3 regions of the Geodermatophilus sp. DSM 44513 genome follow, and region 3 is predicted to be linked to each of the others. Evidence: riboswitches for the same ligand, from Rfam matches in the RefSeq annotation. Region 3 holds a riboswitch; each other region holds the start of a gene.
What was found. Region 3 has a riboswitch for thiamine pyrophosphate ahead of RTG05_RS19850 (purine-cytosine permease family protein). Riboswitches for the same ligand answer to the same signal wherever they lie in the genome.

Region 1 (4,785 bases), 610 kb from region 3:
GGGGCCGAGCAGCGGGGCGTTGTCCGGGGTGCCCGGCCGCCAGCGCGCCAGCGTCTCGACCAGCTCGCACTCGCCGATCCCGGGGACGACGTCGATCGCGTCGTGCAGCAGGTCGTGCACCCCGCCCGCGGTGACGGTGGGGTCGAACCCGCGGTCCTCGACCGTGGCGCCGACCACCAGCCGGTCACCGGCGTAGGGGACGAGGTAGACGTGCCGGCCGCGGACCAGCGCGCGCACCGTGCCCTCCAGCAGGTCCGCCGCCCCGGCCAGCCGGAGGACCTGCCCCTTCACCGGGCGCACCGGCAGGGGTGGCACCCCGGGCAGGCCGCCGCTGTGCGCCCCGAGGGCCAGGACGACGGCGCCCGCCAGCACCGTGCCCCCGTCGGCCGTCTCCAGCCCGGCCGCCCGGCCGCCGTCCACCCGCAGCGCGGTGACCCGCTCCCGCACCAGCCGCACGCCGGCGTCCTCGGCCGCGCGCAGCAGGGCGGCGTGCAGCGCCCGGCCGTCGACGGAGTGGTCGCCGGCGACCAGCAGGCCGCCGCGCACCCGCTGGGTCAGGGCGGGCTCGCGGCGGCGGGCCTCCCGCGGGGTGAGCCGCTCGGCGGCCAGCCCCAGCTCGCACTGGTAGGCGTGCAGCGCGGCGAGCTCCTGCACGTCGTCGGAGTCGAAGCCGACGACGAGGGTGCCGGCGGTGCGCAGGCCGACGTCGGCCCCGGTGGCCTCGCGCAGCTCCGCGGCGAAGGCCGGCCAGCGCTCGACCGACGCCAGGCCCAGGCGCAGCAGCGCCTCCTCGCGGTAGCCGGCCTCGGTGACCGGGGCGAGCATGCCGGCCGCCGCGGCCGACGCCCCGGTGCCGGGGGAGTCGTCGACGACGGTGACCGACAGCCCGCGCCGGGCGGCCCGCCACGCCGTGGCCAGCCCGATCAGCCCCCCGCCGGCGACCGCGACGTCGGTCATGCCGCCGCCCTCCGCCGGCGCAGCACCCCGGGCAGGCAGACCAGCGCGGTGAGCGACACCGCCACCGCCAGGCCGACCAGGGACGCCGACCAGCCGTTGGCCGGGTCGATGCCCAGGTCGGCCTGGCGGGCGGCCCACCACGCCGTCCAGCCCGCACCCGGGCCGGCGAAGTAGGTCGGCAGGGTGAGCTGGTAGGCGAGGAAGCCGGCCGCCCACGGCAGCAGGAACACCGGCCGTGCGGGGGCGGTGTCGGAGGTGTCCCAGGCCCCGCGCGGGGTGCTGGCGTAGGCGACGAGCAGCACACCGGCCAGCGGCACGAACACCGCGCCGATGAGGAAGAGGAACGGCTCGTAGGCGGCGATGTCGAAGGTCAGGGCCAGCAGCGTGGCGACCGTGCCGACGCCGACGGCCAGCAGCCGCCGGTCGGCCCGGGCGACGATGTTCTGCGCGGACACCGCGGTGGAGTAGACGTTGGCGAAGGCCTCGTCCAGCTCCACGGTGACCAGCACCAGCACGGCCAGGGCCCCCAGCGGGACGGCCAGCAGCGCGTCGATGACGTCGAACCCGGCGCTGCCGTAGGCGGCCAGCGCGACGACGCCGAGGGTGAACATCACGATCGTGGCCAGGCCGTAGCCCAGCCCCGCGCCGGCACCCGCGGCCCGGGCGCTGCGGGCGTGCCGGGTGTAGTCGGCGACCAGCGGGAACCAGGAGACCGGCAGCGCGATGACGATGTCGGCCGCCGTCCAGAACGAGGTGGCCGCGCCCTGCGTCAGCGGCGGCAGCGGCTCGGCCAGGACGTTGACGAACAGGTAGACCACCGCCGCGAGGGCCGCCCAGATCGCGTAGCGGGCCAGCACCCGGGCGACCCCGAGCGGGCGCAGCGCCATCGCGGTGGCCAGCACCCCGGCGAGCAGCACGAACGGCCACCGCGGTGCGTCCAGCACCCGGGACGCCGCCTCGGCGATGATGACGATCTCGAAGGTGGCCCAGCCGACGCACTGCACCAGGTTGACCGCGGTGGGCAGCGCGGAGGCGCGCCGGCCGAGCAGCCCGCGCAGCAGCACCATCGTGGGCACCCGCTCGCGCGCCCCCGCGGCGGCGGCCAGCCCGAGCAGCGTGGCGCCGATGACGGCGCCGACGACGATGGCGCCGATCGTGGTCGACAGCGGCCGGCCCGGGAGGACGACGAAGACGGCGGCCACCGGCAGCAGCAGGCTGACGCCCAGGTTGGCCCACAGGCCGAAGGTGTCCCGCAGGCCGAGGACGGGGGCGGGCGCCTCGGCGAGGGTGAGGGGGGCCTCCCCGGTCGCGGGGACGGCGTTCGACGTGCTCATGACTGCTCCCTACGCCGGCATTACCCGGTCAGGTTCCAGCGGTCGGCGACGCCTCGAGTCGCCCTCTCAGCCCGGTGGTGCCCGAGCTCCCGCACGTGCAGCGCCCACCCTAGACCCGGTCCGTACAGTCCCCGCCGTGCCGGTCGCCGACCTCCCCTCCCGCTCCCCCGACGACTGGCGGCGGGCCACCCGGCACCCGTTCCTCGACGCCGTGCGCGACGGGACCGTCCCGGTCGCCGCCTTCGACACCTGGCTGGTGCAGGACGCCCGCTTCGTCGCCGACCTGCTGCGCTTCCAGGCCCGGTTGCTGGCCCGCGCGCCCCGGCCGGCGCAGGCGGTGCTCGCCGGCGGGCTGGTGGCGCTGGTCGAGGAGCTGGCCTGGTTCGAGCAGCAGGCCGCCGTCCGCGGGTTGGACCTGGGGGCGCCGGCCCGGCCGGCCACCGCCGGCTACGCGGAGCTGCTCGGGCGGCTGGACGCCGCTGACGCCGGGACGGCGCTGACCGCGCTGTGGACCATCGAGCGCACCTACCTGGACGCGTGGTCGCACGCGCGGCCCGGCGCGCCCGGGTACCGGGAGTTCGTCGAGCACTGGACGACGCCGGGGTTCGCCGGCTACGTCGCCGGGCTGGCGGCGGCGGCCGACGGCACGCCCGCGCCGGACGCCGACGCGACCTTCGCCGAGGTGGTCGCGGCCGAGGTGGCCTTCTGGGACATGGCGCTGGACGCGGCGCTGTGAGCACGGCGCTGGACGCGGCGCTGTGAGCCTGTCCGCCGACCTGTGGGCGGCGAACGCCGACCTGGCCGCCGCGGCGCTGGCGCACCCGTTCGTGGCCGGGATCGGCGACGGAACGCTGCCGCGGGAGCGCTTCGCCGGCTACGTCGCCCAGGACGCGTTCTTCCTGGAGTCCTTCGCCCGCGGCTACGCCCTCGGGGTGGCGCACAGCCCCGACCGGGCCACCCTGGACGCCTTCGCCGACCTGCTCGCCGGGGTCCGCGAGGAGCTGGCGCTGCACGCCGGCTACGCGGCCCGCTGGGGCATCGACCTGGCCGGCGTGCAGCCGCTGCCGGCGACCACCGCCTACACCGACTTCCTGCTGGCCACGGCGTCCCTCGGCGGGGTCGGTGCGACCTGCGCGGCGATGACCCCGTGCATGCGGCTGTACGCGCACCTGGGCCGCTCGCTGTCGCCCGGGCGCGCCGGGGACTACGCCGAGTGGGTCACCACCTACGCCGACCCGGGGTTCGACGCGCTGGCCGGCACGCTGGAGCGGCTGCTGGACTCGCACGCCGCCGACGTCCCCGCCGTCCGGACGGCGTACCGGCGGGCGATGGCACTGGAGGTCGGCTTCTTCGACGCCGCCTGGCGCGGGGCCTGACGGGCGCTCGCCGGACGGCGACGGTGTGCGCCGAGGCCCCCTCCCGACGGGTGGAGCAGGGCGGCGGCGCACACGCTCGGCCGTGGAGCGAGCGGGCTCAGAGCACGAAGCCCAGCAGCAGGTGGCCGTTGAGGGCGATGATCAGCGCCGCGACGACGCACCCGGCGACGGTGGTGACCCGCCGGTTCACCCAGCCGCCCATGAGGTCGCGCCGGCTGGTCAGCCACAGCAGCGGCACCAGGGCGAACGGGATGCCGAAGCTGAGCACGACCTGGGACCAGACCAGCGCGGTGGTCGGGTCGCCCCCGAGCACCAGCACCAGCAGCGCCGGGGCGAGGGTCACCAGCCGGCGGACCAGCACCGGGATGTGCCGCTTGAGGAAGCCGGCCATGACCACCTGGCCGGCGTGCGTGCCGACCGAGGACGACGCGAAGCCCGACGCCAGCAGCGCCAGGGCGAAGGCCAGCGCCGCGCCGGCACCGAGCTGGTCGCCCAGCCCGGCGTGCACGCCCTCCAGCGAGCCGGCCTGCTCGGCCGAGCCGGTGAACAGCTGGGCGGCGATGACCAGCATCGCGGCGTTGACCAGCCCCGCCACGCCCATGGCCACCAGCACGTCCAGCCGCTGGGCGCGCAGCAGCCCGCGCCGTCCCTCGCGGGTGCGCCCGGCGGTGACCACGTCGCCGTAGCGGCCCGGGGTGAGCGCGGAGTGCACGTAGATGACGTGCGGCATGACCGTGGCGCCGAGGATGCCGGCGGCCAGCACCAGGCTGTCCGGGCCGGCGAAGGAGGGCACCATCCCCGACGCCATGCCGCCCACGTCGACACCGGAGCCGACCAGCGTGTAGGCGAAGCCGGCGCCGATGACCAGCAGCAGCCCGGTGATGACCCGCTCGAAGGGGCGGTGCCCGCGGGACTGCGCGGCCAGCAGCACGAAGGCGACGACGGCGGTGATCAGGCCGCCGATCGGCAGCGGGACGCCGAAGAGCAGGTTGAGCGCGACCGCGCCGCCGACGATCTCGGCCAGGTCGGTGGCGATGGCGACCGCCTCGGCCTGCAGCCACAGCCCGCGGGTGACCGGGCGGGGCAGCTGCTCGCGGCAGTTGGTGGCGAGGTCCCGG
Region 2 (4,785 bases), 470 kb from region 3:
CTGCAGGGCTGGCTGGCCGGCGGGGACCCGCCCGCCACGCTGCACCGCCCGGCGCCGTGGGGTCCGGTGTCGGTCACCGGAACGCCGGTCGCACTCACCCCGGCCGAGCGGACCGCCTACGAGTCGGAGTGGCAGGAGTTCCGGGCGGAGATGCAGCTGGCCCGCCGCGCCCGGCAGACCGCGCGCGGGCGGGCGGCGCTGCTGCGGTTCCGGCAGAAGGCCGGGCTGATCCGCGCGCAGGCCACCGTCGACTGGGTGCGGGCCCAGGTGGAGGCCGAGCGCCAGGTCGCGGTGTCGGTGGAGTTCGTGGAGACGGCCGCCGATCCCATCCGCGAGGCGCTGCAGGACTCCGGCGTCGCGGTGGCGTCGATCTACGGGCGCGACCGCTTCGACGTCGAGGCCGAGCGGTTGCGCTTCCAGACCGGGGTGGCGCCGGTGTGCGTGTTCACCGTGACGGCGTCGATCAGCCTGCACGCTGGCGAGCTGCTGCCCGGCGGGGCGACGGCGTCCACCACCCCGCGGGTCGGACTGTTCCACCAGCCGCGGTTCTCCGGCATCCAGGCCCGCCAGGTCACCGGCCGCACCCACCGCGACGGCCAGGTCTCCCCGTGGCGGGTGGCCTTCGCCGCGGACACCGTGGAGGAGCAGGTGGCCCGGGTGATGGTGGAGCGGCTGGCGGTCAGCGGCTCGACCGCGGGCGCGGACACCTCCGCGCTGCGGGAGGTCGCCGAGCTGCTGGACGCCGACTGGCTGCCACCGGCCACCCTCACCGACGGCTGACCCGCGCGGGCCGCCACCGGGACGAGCGGACGGCGGAGCGACGGGTGGTCAGGGCACGAGCACCGCGCGGCCCACGACGCGGCCGGCGCGCAGGTCCTCGAGCACCCGCGGGGCGTCGGCCAGCGGGTGCGTGCTCACGCTGGTGACCAGCCGGCCGCGGGCGGCCAGCTCCAGGGCCTCGACCAGCTCGGCGCGCCGGTTGCCGACGGAGGTGACGATCCGCTGCTCGGGCACCACCATCGCCAGCGGGTCGACCTCCACCCGCTCGGCGGAGTAGCCGACGTAGACCAGCGTGCCGCGCTTGCCCAGGGCGGCCAGCGCGGCGGCGCCGGTCTCCCGGGTGCCGACCAGCTCGAACACGACGTCCGCCCCACGGCCACCGGTGGCCTCCCGGACGGCGCCGGCGACGTCCCCGGCCGACGCGTCCACGGTCACCGCGGCGCCCAGCTCGCGGGCCAGCTCCAGCCGCCGTGCCGACCGGGCCACCGCGACCACCCGCGCGCCGGCCTCCCGCAGCACCTGCACCAACGCCAGCCCGACCCCGCCGACGCCGTACACGACGGCGTCCGACCCGGGCCGCACGCCGGCGACCGACACCGCGTGCAACGCCGTCGTCCCGCTGCAGCACAGCGTGGCCGCGGTGGGCAGGTCCACCCCCGCCGGCACGGGCACCACCGACGAGGCCGGGACGGCGACCTGCTCGGCGAACCCCCCGTCGGTGGCGAACGCGAGGAAGCCCAGCGGCGCGTCGCACAGGTGGTCGTCGCCGGCCCGGCACCAGCGGCACCGGTGGCAGGCGTGCAGGTAGTGGACGGCGACCCGGTCACCCACCGCGACGCCGTCGACCCCCTCGCCGAGCGCGGCCACCACCCCGGCGACCTCGTGGCCCAGGGTGATCGGGGTGCGGGCCGGGGTGAGCAGGCCGTCGAGGAAGTGCAGCTCGGTGCCGCACACCCCGGCCGCGGCGACGTCGAGCAGCACCTCGCCCGGACCGGGGCGAGGGGACTCGACGTCCTCGACGGTCAGGGGGTGTCCCACCCCGGAGAAACGGACAGCACGCACGCAACGGCCTCCCTACGCCGGCACGACCCGGACAGGTTCGGACGGTCGGCGGCCCCAGCCGCCCTCTCAGCCCGCTCGGCGCGGGCTCCCGTGGTCAGGGCCGGGACGCTACCGGGCCGACCGGCCGGTGTTACGTTCGGCTCGGCACGGGGTGTCCCCTCCCGGGGACTGAGAGCACACCCGTCGAACCTGCTCCAGTTCGCACTGGCGAAGGGATGTCACCGGCATGCCGGTCCTCGACCTGCGGGCCGCCTCCGCGGCGCTGCGCACCCGCACCCCCCTGGTGCACTGCCTGACCAACACCGTCGTGCAGACCGTCACCGCCAACGCCCTGCTGGCCGTCGGCGCCGCGCCGGCGATGGTGGACGCCCCGGAGGAGGCCGGCGACTTCGCCGCGGTCGCCTCCGCGGTGCTGGTCAACGTGGGCACCGTCTCCGCCCGCACCGCCGAGGCCATGCGGCTGGCCGCCCGCGCGGCCGGGACGGCCGGCACGCCGTGGGTGCTCGACCCGGTCGCGGTCGGCGGGCTGGCGTTCCGCACCGGACTGGCCGCCGAGCTGGTGGGGCTGCGGCCGACCGTCGTCCGCGGCAACGCCTCGGAGGTCATGGCGCTGGCCGGCGCGGGCGCCGGCGGCCGCGGCGTGGACAGCACCGACAGCGCCGAGGACGCCGCGAAGGCCGCCGCCGAGCTCGCCGCCCGCACCGGCGGGGTGGTCGCGGTCAGCGGCGCGGTCGACCTGGTCACGGACGGGCGGCGCACGGTCCGCGTCGGCGGCGGCTCGGCGCTGCTCACCCGCACCACCGGTGCCGGCTGCGCGCTGGGCGCCCTGGTCGCCGCCTACGTGGCCGCCACCGGCGACCCGCTCACCGGGGCGGTCGCCGCGCACGCGCACGTCGCCGTCGCCGCCGAGCGCGCCGCGGCGGTGGCCGGCGGCCCCGGCACCTTCACCCCCGCCTGGCTCGACGCGCTGGACGCCGTGGACGGCGACGCGCTGGCCGCGGCCGACGTCCGATGAGCAGGGCGTTCGACCCGACCCTCTACCTGGTCACCGACACCGCGCTGTGCCGCCCCCGCCCGGTGGCCGACGTCGTCCGCGCGGCCGTGGCCGGTGGCGTCACCACCGTCCAGGTCCGGGACAAGACCGCCGCCCGCCGCGAGCTGCTGGCGCTCACCCGGGCGGTGCAGGACGCGCTGGCCGGCCGGCCCGACGTCGCGCTGTGGGTCAACGACGCGGTCGACGTCGCGCTGCTCGCCGGGGCCGACGGCGTGCACCTCGGCCAGGACGACCTGCCCCCCGCCGAGGTGCGGGCCCTGCTCGGTCCCGACCGGCTGCTCGGGTTCAGCGTCTCCTCCGTCGCCGAGCTCGACGTCGCCCGCGCCCTGCCGCCCGGCACCGTCGACCTGGTGGGCATCGGCCCGGTGTGGTCGACGCCGACCAAGCCCGACGCCGGCACCGCGCTCGGCCCGGACGGCGTCCGCGCGCTGGCCGACGAGGCCCGGGCCGCGGGGTTCACCACCGTCGCGATCGGCGGCATCGACGCCGACCGGGCCGGCGAGGTGGCCGCCACCGGGGTGGACGGCGTGTGCGTCGTCTCGGCGATCTGCACGGCGGAGGACCCGCAGCGGGCGGCCCGCCGGCTGGACGAGTCGATCGGGGCGGCCCGGTGAGCGGGGTCGCGGTGGCGCTGACCGTGGCGGGGAGCGACCCCAGCGGCGGCGCCGGCATCCAGGCCGACCTGAAGACCTTCAGCGCGCTGGGCGTCTACGGCACCGCGGTGCTCACCGCGCTCACGGCGCAGAACACCCGCGGCGTCACCGGCGTGCACGCCGTCCCCGCCGCCTTCGTCGCCGAGCAGCTGGCCACGCTGTTCGCCGACGTCGGGGTGCACGCCACCAAGCTCGGCATGCTCGGCACCGCCGACGTGGTCCACGCGGTCGCGGAGGCGCTGGCCGCCCGCCCGGGCGGGCCGGTGGTGTGCGACCCGGTGATGGTGGCGACCAGCGGCGACCGGCTCATCGACGACACCGCCGTCGACGCCGTCCGCGCCGAGCTGCTGCCCCATGCCGACCTGGTGACGCCGAACGTGCCCGAGGCCGCCGTCCTGCTCGGCGTCGACCCGGCGACCGACGTCGACCAGCTGCCCGGCCAGGCCACCGCGCTGCTGGCGCTCGGCCCGCGGGCGGTGCTGCTCAAAGGCGGCCACCTGGGCGGCGAGGACAGCGTCGACGTGCTGGCCACCGCCGACGGCGTGACGGTCACCCGGCGGCCCAGGGTGCACACCACCTCGACGCACGGCACCGGGTGCACGCTGTCCTCCGCGCTCGCCGCGCTGGCCGCCCGCCACCGCACCGACGACTGGACCCGGCTGGTCGACCCGGCGCGGGACTACCTGCAGCGGGCGCTGCAGGCGGGCGGCACCCTGGGCGTCGGCTCCGGGCACGGTCCCGTGCACCACTTCGCCGGCGTCTGGGAGCGGTGAGCCCACCGCCACCCACCGTGATCATCGGCGAGTGGTGGGCCTACACCGGCGTGTCGAGCCGCCGGATGCCGATGATCACGGGCGGGGCGGGGCGTCCCCGTCGGTCGTGATCGGCACGCGGGTGGCACCACCGCCGTCCGCGGCGAAGCGGCGCAGCAGGGCGGCGACGTCCACGCCGGTGAGGTCGCCGGACAGCTGCAGCCCCTGGGCGACGTTGGCCGCGACCGAGCGACCCAGCGCGCCGGCGCCGTCGGCGGAGATGACGGTCATCTTGTCCACGCCCGCCAGCGGGGCGGCCGCGGCCTGCACGACCTCCGGCAGCACCTTGACCAGCATCTCCAGGACCGCGGCCTCGCCGTACTTGGCGAAGGCCTCCGAGCGGGCGTCCAGCGCCTCGGCCTCGGCCTGACCACGGGCGAGGATCGCCGCGGCCTCGGCGGTGCCCTCGCGCTCGACGGCGTCC
Region 3 (4,785 bases):
TCCGGACGAGAAGCTGGGAGAAGTGCCGCTCGCGGTTAAGTGCCTGCTGCGCCTCCCGCTCTGCCTCGGCAAGGCGGATGCGTTCCACGGCGAGGTCGAGCAGGCTCGCCATGGACCGCACCCAGTTGAGTTCCTCCTGCCCGAAGAACGGCGTGTAGGGGCTGACCCATAGGGACAACCGCCCGGAGCGGAGGGGAAAGTCGATACGGTGCGGCGACGTGGTCTCGCCGGGAGCGTCGCCGCTCCCCCCGGAGTGGAACATCTCGGGCATCCGCAGGTCGCCGTAGGTGGCGAGCACGCCCTGCTCGTCGTCGATCAAGGCAGCGCCGCGGCCGCCCACCACCCGCACCAGATGAGGCAGGAGACCGCCGGCAATATCCTCGCGCCTGGTAGCCGCCACCAGGCTCTCCACAGCCTTGTTGAGGTCCGCTTCGTCGGGTTGACGCCAGGACGCCAACAGCAGACGCGGGGGATTCAGCCCCGCCCAGAACGAGACAGTGCTGGCCAGGGCCAGGCTCTGCACGACCAGCCCCGGCCACTGGCTGGAGACGTCCCGGCTGGAGCCGGCGGTCAGGAGCGCGAAACTGAGTCCGACCGACGCGTACGCGAGCAGGCGCATGCGCCGGCGCACCACGTTCGGCTGCCCCTGACCCGAGGACCAGAGTCGCACCGCGACCAGCAGGGACAGCCCCGTCCACACGAGGAGGACCGCGCCGATGTACCACGGCGACCACGCCGGTACCGGCTCGCCCGCCTCCGAGATGGGCGGCAGGATCAGCGTGGCGGCGACGAGGGCGACCGTGGCCGCCGCGGCCAGCCTCTCCACCAGTCTGGACACCCCGGTGAAGGCGACCGCGAACCGGTGCAGGCAATACGGGAAGGCAACCAGGGCGGCGACGCTGACCTTTTGTGCCCACTGGACCGCGTCCCCGCCCGTATCGGGGAGCAGAACCCCGGCGGTGGTGGCGCCTGCGAGCAGCGCAAAGCTCACCGCCGCCCACTTCGCCGGGGCATCGCGCCGCCGACGCCACAGCACCAACGACGTCGCCGCCAGACCCACGAACAGGATCGTCGTCAGGATCCGCAACAGGCCGGTCAACGGCTCCATGTCACTCCCCGTCGGGGTGTCCGGGACCGCTGCCTGTGGATTCGTGTCGGCAGAGTCGTCCCGCCGGCCATACCCCTCGCCGCGGTCGCTGCCGCCTGAGGAGCGGACGGTGTCTTCGGTGGCGATGTGCGGACCGTCGCTTGACGAAGGTCTTCGTCCCAATCTGACGTCGCGCCACAGAGCTCAGCATGGTGAGAGCACCACAACCCCGATCGGTCGAGATTGTGGTCTGCGTCACGCGACGTCATGTGAACTCCGGGTGCAGACTGTTCCCGCTCGGTAACTGGTCGGGTGCAGAATGTAACCTCCACCCGCTCCCCCGGGTACCCCCAGCGGATGAGATCCCGATGTGCCGACACGGAACCCCCTGGCCCCACGTGACCAGCGACACGGGTGAGTTGGCGGCTGCCGTCAGCGCCCATCCCGAGCAGGGCTTGAACCTGCTCTGCAACGGCGTGATCCTCTTCGATGACGACAGGGAACTCCTCCCCGACGGCAGGGCCGTCCGGCACCACCACACCTGGCTCAGGCCGGAGCTAGCCAGTCGCTGAGCACCGCCTGCGCCCGCCGCGGGCCGACCCGTCTCAGCTCTGTCCAGGCACGACATCCGGCGTGTCCGGCCCGGCTCGAGGAGAGCGCAAAGCAGGCCCCCTGGCAAGTGACTGCGGGGCACCTGGACATGGGCCGAGGCCTGGGATCCGCGGGGGGACCACTCGTTGTGGCCTGACCCGCCACTCTCATCCTCCCTTGAGTGCGAACAACCGTCCTGTCCACGTGCAGGGGCAGATCGCCGAACCTTGCCGCTAGTTAGACGCAGCAGCGGCTTTCGAACTGCGTCATGCGCCGATGCCGTTGAAGACCTCGATGTGGCCGAGACCGTGGTGGCATTCAGGCTCTCCCGCAATGTCGGCAGGTTCGTCCGCTTCACGCCCATGAGTCACTCTGGTGGTGCTCGTCGACGTGAGGATCCTCGAGCCGAGATGACTGTCGTGCCGTCGACAGCTCAGGCCTATTGCGAATCGCCACTGTCCCTGAAGAACACACCAGGAGTGCCAGTGAACCTCTATCCCCCTGGCCCTGCGGTACCCGGGGAGTAGACGCCTCGCTAGGCTGCAAGGGCGATGTGCGGGAGCTCGGAACAACCGGGCTGAGAGGGCGGCTGATGTGCCGCCGACCGCTGGAACCTGACCGGGTAATGCCGGCGTAGGGAGCGAGCATGAGCCCGTCGGGCGCCGTCGGTGCCACCACGTCGTCGGGGGATGCCCCGATCACACTGTCGCAGCCGCCGCCGCGGATGCTGGGCCTCGGGGAGACGGTGGGGTTGTGGGGCAGCCTGGGGATCAGCCTGCTGCTGCCGGTGGCGGCCACGTACGTGGTTCTCGCCGACCGCCCGCTGTCGGTGACGATCGGCGCGATCGTCACCGGTGCGGTGATCGGCTCGGTGCTGCTGGGCCTGGGCGCGGCGGCCGGCGCCCGGGAGGGCGTGCCGGCGATGGTGCTGATGCGGGGGCTGCTGGGCCGGCGGACCTCCTGGCTGCCGACCGCCCTCAATGTGGTGCAGTGCGTGGGCTGGGCGGCGTTCGAGGTGTGGATCATCGCCGAGGCCGCCTCGCGGGCGCTGGGTGCGCCGCGCTGGCCGTTCGTGCTGGTCGCGGGCGCACTCGCGACGCTGATGGCGCTGCGCCCGCTGGGGGCGGTGCGGGTGCTGGCGCGCTACGCGGTGTGGGCGGCGCTGGCCGCGATCGTCTACCTGTTCGCCGAGGTGCTTTCCCGGCCGCTGCCGCCGGTCACCGAGGGCGGAGCCGGATCGTTCTGGACCGCGGCCGACATCGTGATCGCTCTGCCGGTCTCGTGGTTTCCGCTGGCGGCGGACTACACCCGGCACGTCCGGCGCGGGCGGGCGGCGTTCGCCGGTGTCGCTGTCGGCTACGGGATGGCCACCGTGGCCCTGTTCACCCTGGGTGTGCTGGCCCTGGTCGCCTACGGCCGGGGCGGTCTGGACGTCGTAGACGCGCTGCTGGCCGTGCCGCTGGGACTGCTGGCCGTGCTGGTGCTGCTGGTGGTCGAGGTCGACGAGGCCTTCGCCAACGTCTACTCCACTGCGGTCTCGGCGCAGAACATCGTGGGTCGCCTCGATCGCCGGGTGCTGGCCGCAGGCGTCGGGCTGGTGGCCACCGGGCTCGCACTCGCGGTGGACCTGGTCGCCTACGAGCCGTTCCTATTCCTGATCGGCGCAGTGTTCGTCCCGCTCGTCGGGGTGTTCGTCGTCGCCTACTGGCTGCTGCCGCGCGGCGGCTGGGACGTATCGGACACCGCCCCGGCGCGCCCGGGGCCGCTGCTGGCGTGGGCGGCCGGCTTCGTCGCCTACCAACTCACCCTGCCGACCTTCTTCACCGGGCCGGGCGCCGGCTGGACGGCGTGGTGGGCCGCCCGCCAGGCCGACCTGGGCATCGATCCGGCCAACGGCTGGTCGGCGTCGCTGGTCAGCCTCGCGGTGGCCGCCGTCCTCACCGCGCTGCTCTGCCTGCTCGGCGGGCTGTTCGCCCGCCGCCGGCGGCCCCGGTCCACGCTCGCCCGATCGGAGGCCGTCCGATGACCGGCCGCCGGGTGCTCGCCGCCGGCCGGACCAACGCACCGATTCCGGTCGACCCGGACCGGGGCGCCGAGGTTCGCCGGCGGATCAGCGGACTACACGTGCTGACCGACGCCCGCGAGGGCAGAGACGCCCTGGCTGTCGTTTCCGCGGCGGTGGCGGCCGGCGCGCGGATCGTGCAGGTCCGGGTGAAGTTCTGCCCGGACCGGGCGCTGTACGACTTCGCCGCCCGGGTCGTGGAGGTCTGCCGCCGACGGGGAGCGACATGCCTGGTCAACGACCGGGTCGACATCGCTTTGGCCGTCGGCGCAGCCGGCACCCACCTGGGGGCCGGGGACCTGCCGGTGGCCGCGGCGCGATCGGTCGCCGGGCCGGCCCATCTGCTGGGTGGCACGGCGCGCACCGCCGCGGCCGCCACCGAGCTGGTGGCGGCCGGCGCGGACTACCTCGGGGTGGGCCCGGCCTTCTCCACCGCAACCAAGCCGGGGCTGCCGGACCCGCTGGGTGTCGACGGCGTCGCGGCGGTCGCGGAAGCGGTCGCCGTTCCGGTGATCGCCATCGGCGGCATCACCGCCGACCGGATCCCCGCGCTGCTGACAGCCGGGGCCGCCGGGGTGGCCGTGGTCTCCGCGGTGTCCGACGCGCCGGATCCAGGATTGGCCACCCGGGCGCTGCTGGCCGCGCTCGGGGGCGCGCCGCAGAGCCGACCACCACGCCCGGAACCAGGCCCGGCCGAGCGCGGCCGGCGGTCGGGGCCCCGATGAGCGAAATTGTGGTCGCCGGCGGTGGCCTGATCGGGCTGGCCGTGGCCTGGCGGTGCGCGCAGCGCGGGCTGCCAGTGACCGTGATCGACGAGGCGCCGGGCAGCGGCGCCTCCTACGCAGCGGCCGGGATGCTGGCGCCGGTGAGCGAGGTCACCTACGGCGAGGAGGCGCTGCTGGCGCTGTGCCAGGCCTCGCTGCAACGGTTTCCCGCATTCGTAACTGACGTGCAGGCGGCCAGCGGAATCGACGTCGGGCTGCGCACGGCCGGCACCGTGGTCGTCGGTTTCGACACCGATGACATGCGGGCACTGCAGGACCTG

Region 1: another riboswitch for thiamine pyrophosphate. It lies ahead of RTG05_RS00400 (purine-cytosine permease family protein); the one in region 3 lies ahead of RTG05_RS19850 (purine-cytosine permease family protein).
Region 2: another riboswitch for thiamine pyrophosphate. It lies ahead of thiM (hydroxyethylthiazole kinase); the one in region 3 lies ahead of RTG05_RS19850 (purine-cytosine permease family protein).

The regions. Positions count from the first base shown of each region.
Region 1 is NZ_CP135963.1:79,651-84,435, forward strand. Features, by position in the region: gene thiO (glycine oxidase ThiO) at 1-957, opposite strand, end outside; gene RTG05_RS00400 (purine-cytosine permease family protein) at 954-2,291, opposite strand; TPP riboswitch at 2,280-2,394, opposite strand; gene RTG05_RS00405 (TenA family protein) at 2,428-3,027, shown strand; gene RTG05_RS00410 (TenA family protein) at 3,050-3,667, shown strand; gene RTG05_RS00415 (Nramp family divalent metal transporter) at 3,765-4,785, opposite strand, start outside.
Region 2 is NZ_CP135963.1:4,570,097-4,574,881, forward strand. Features, by position in the region: gene RTG05_RS22005 (DEAD/DEAH box helicase) at 1-780, shown strand, start outside; gene RTG05_RS22010 (alcohol dehydrogenase catalytic domain-containing protein) at 829-1,842, opposite strand; TPP riboswitch at 1,845-1,939, opposite strand; TPP riboswitch at 1,980-2,075, shown strand; gene thiM (hydroxyethylthiazole kinase) at 2,069-2,857, shown strand; gene thiE (thiamine phosphate synthase) at 2,854-3,510, shown strand; gene thiD (bifunctional hydroxymethylpyrimidine kinase/phosphomethylpyrimidine kinase) at 3,507-4,322, shown strand; gene RTG05_RS22030 (flotillin family protein) at 4,398-4,785, opposite strand, start outside.
Region 3 is NZ_CP135963.1:4,097,681-4,102,465, forward strand. Features, by position in the region: gene RTG05_RS19840 (sensor domain-containing diguanylate cyclase) at 1-1,108, opposite strand, end outside; gene RTG05_RS19845 (DUF5999 family protein) at 1,456-1,659, shown strand; TPP riboswitch at 2,224-2,336, shown strand; gene RTG05_RS19850 (purine-cytosine permease family protein) at 2,325-3,704, shown strand; gene thiE (thiamine phosphate synthase) at 3,701-4,465, shown strand; gene thiO (glycine oxidase ThiO) at 4,462-4,785, shown strand, end outside.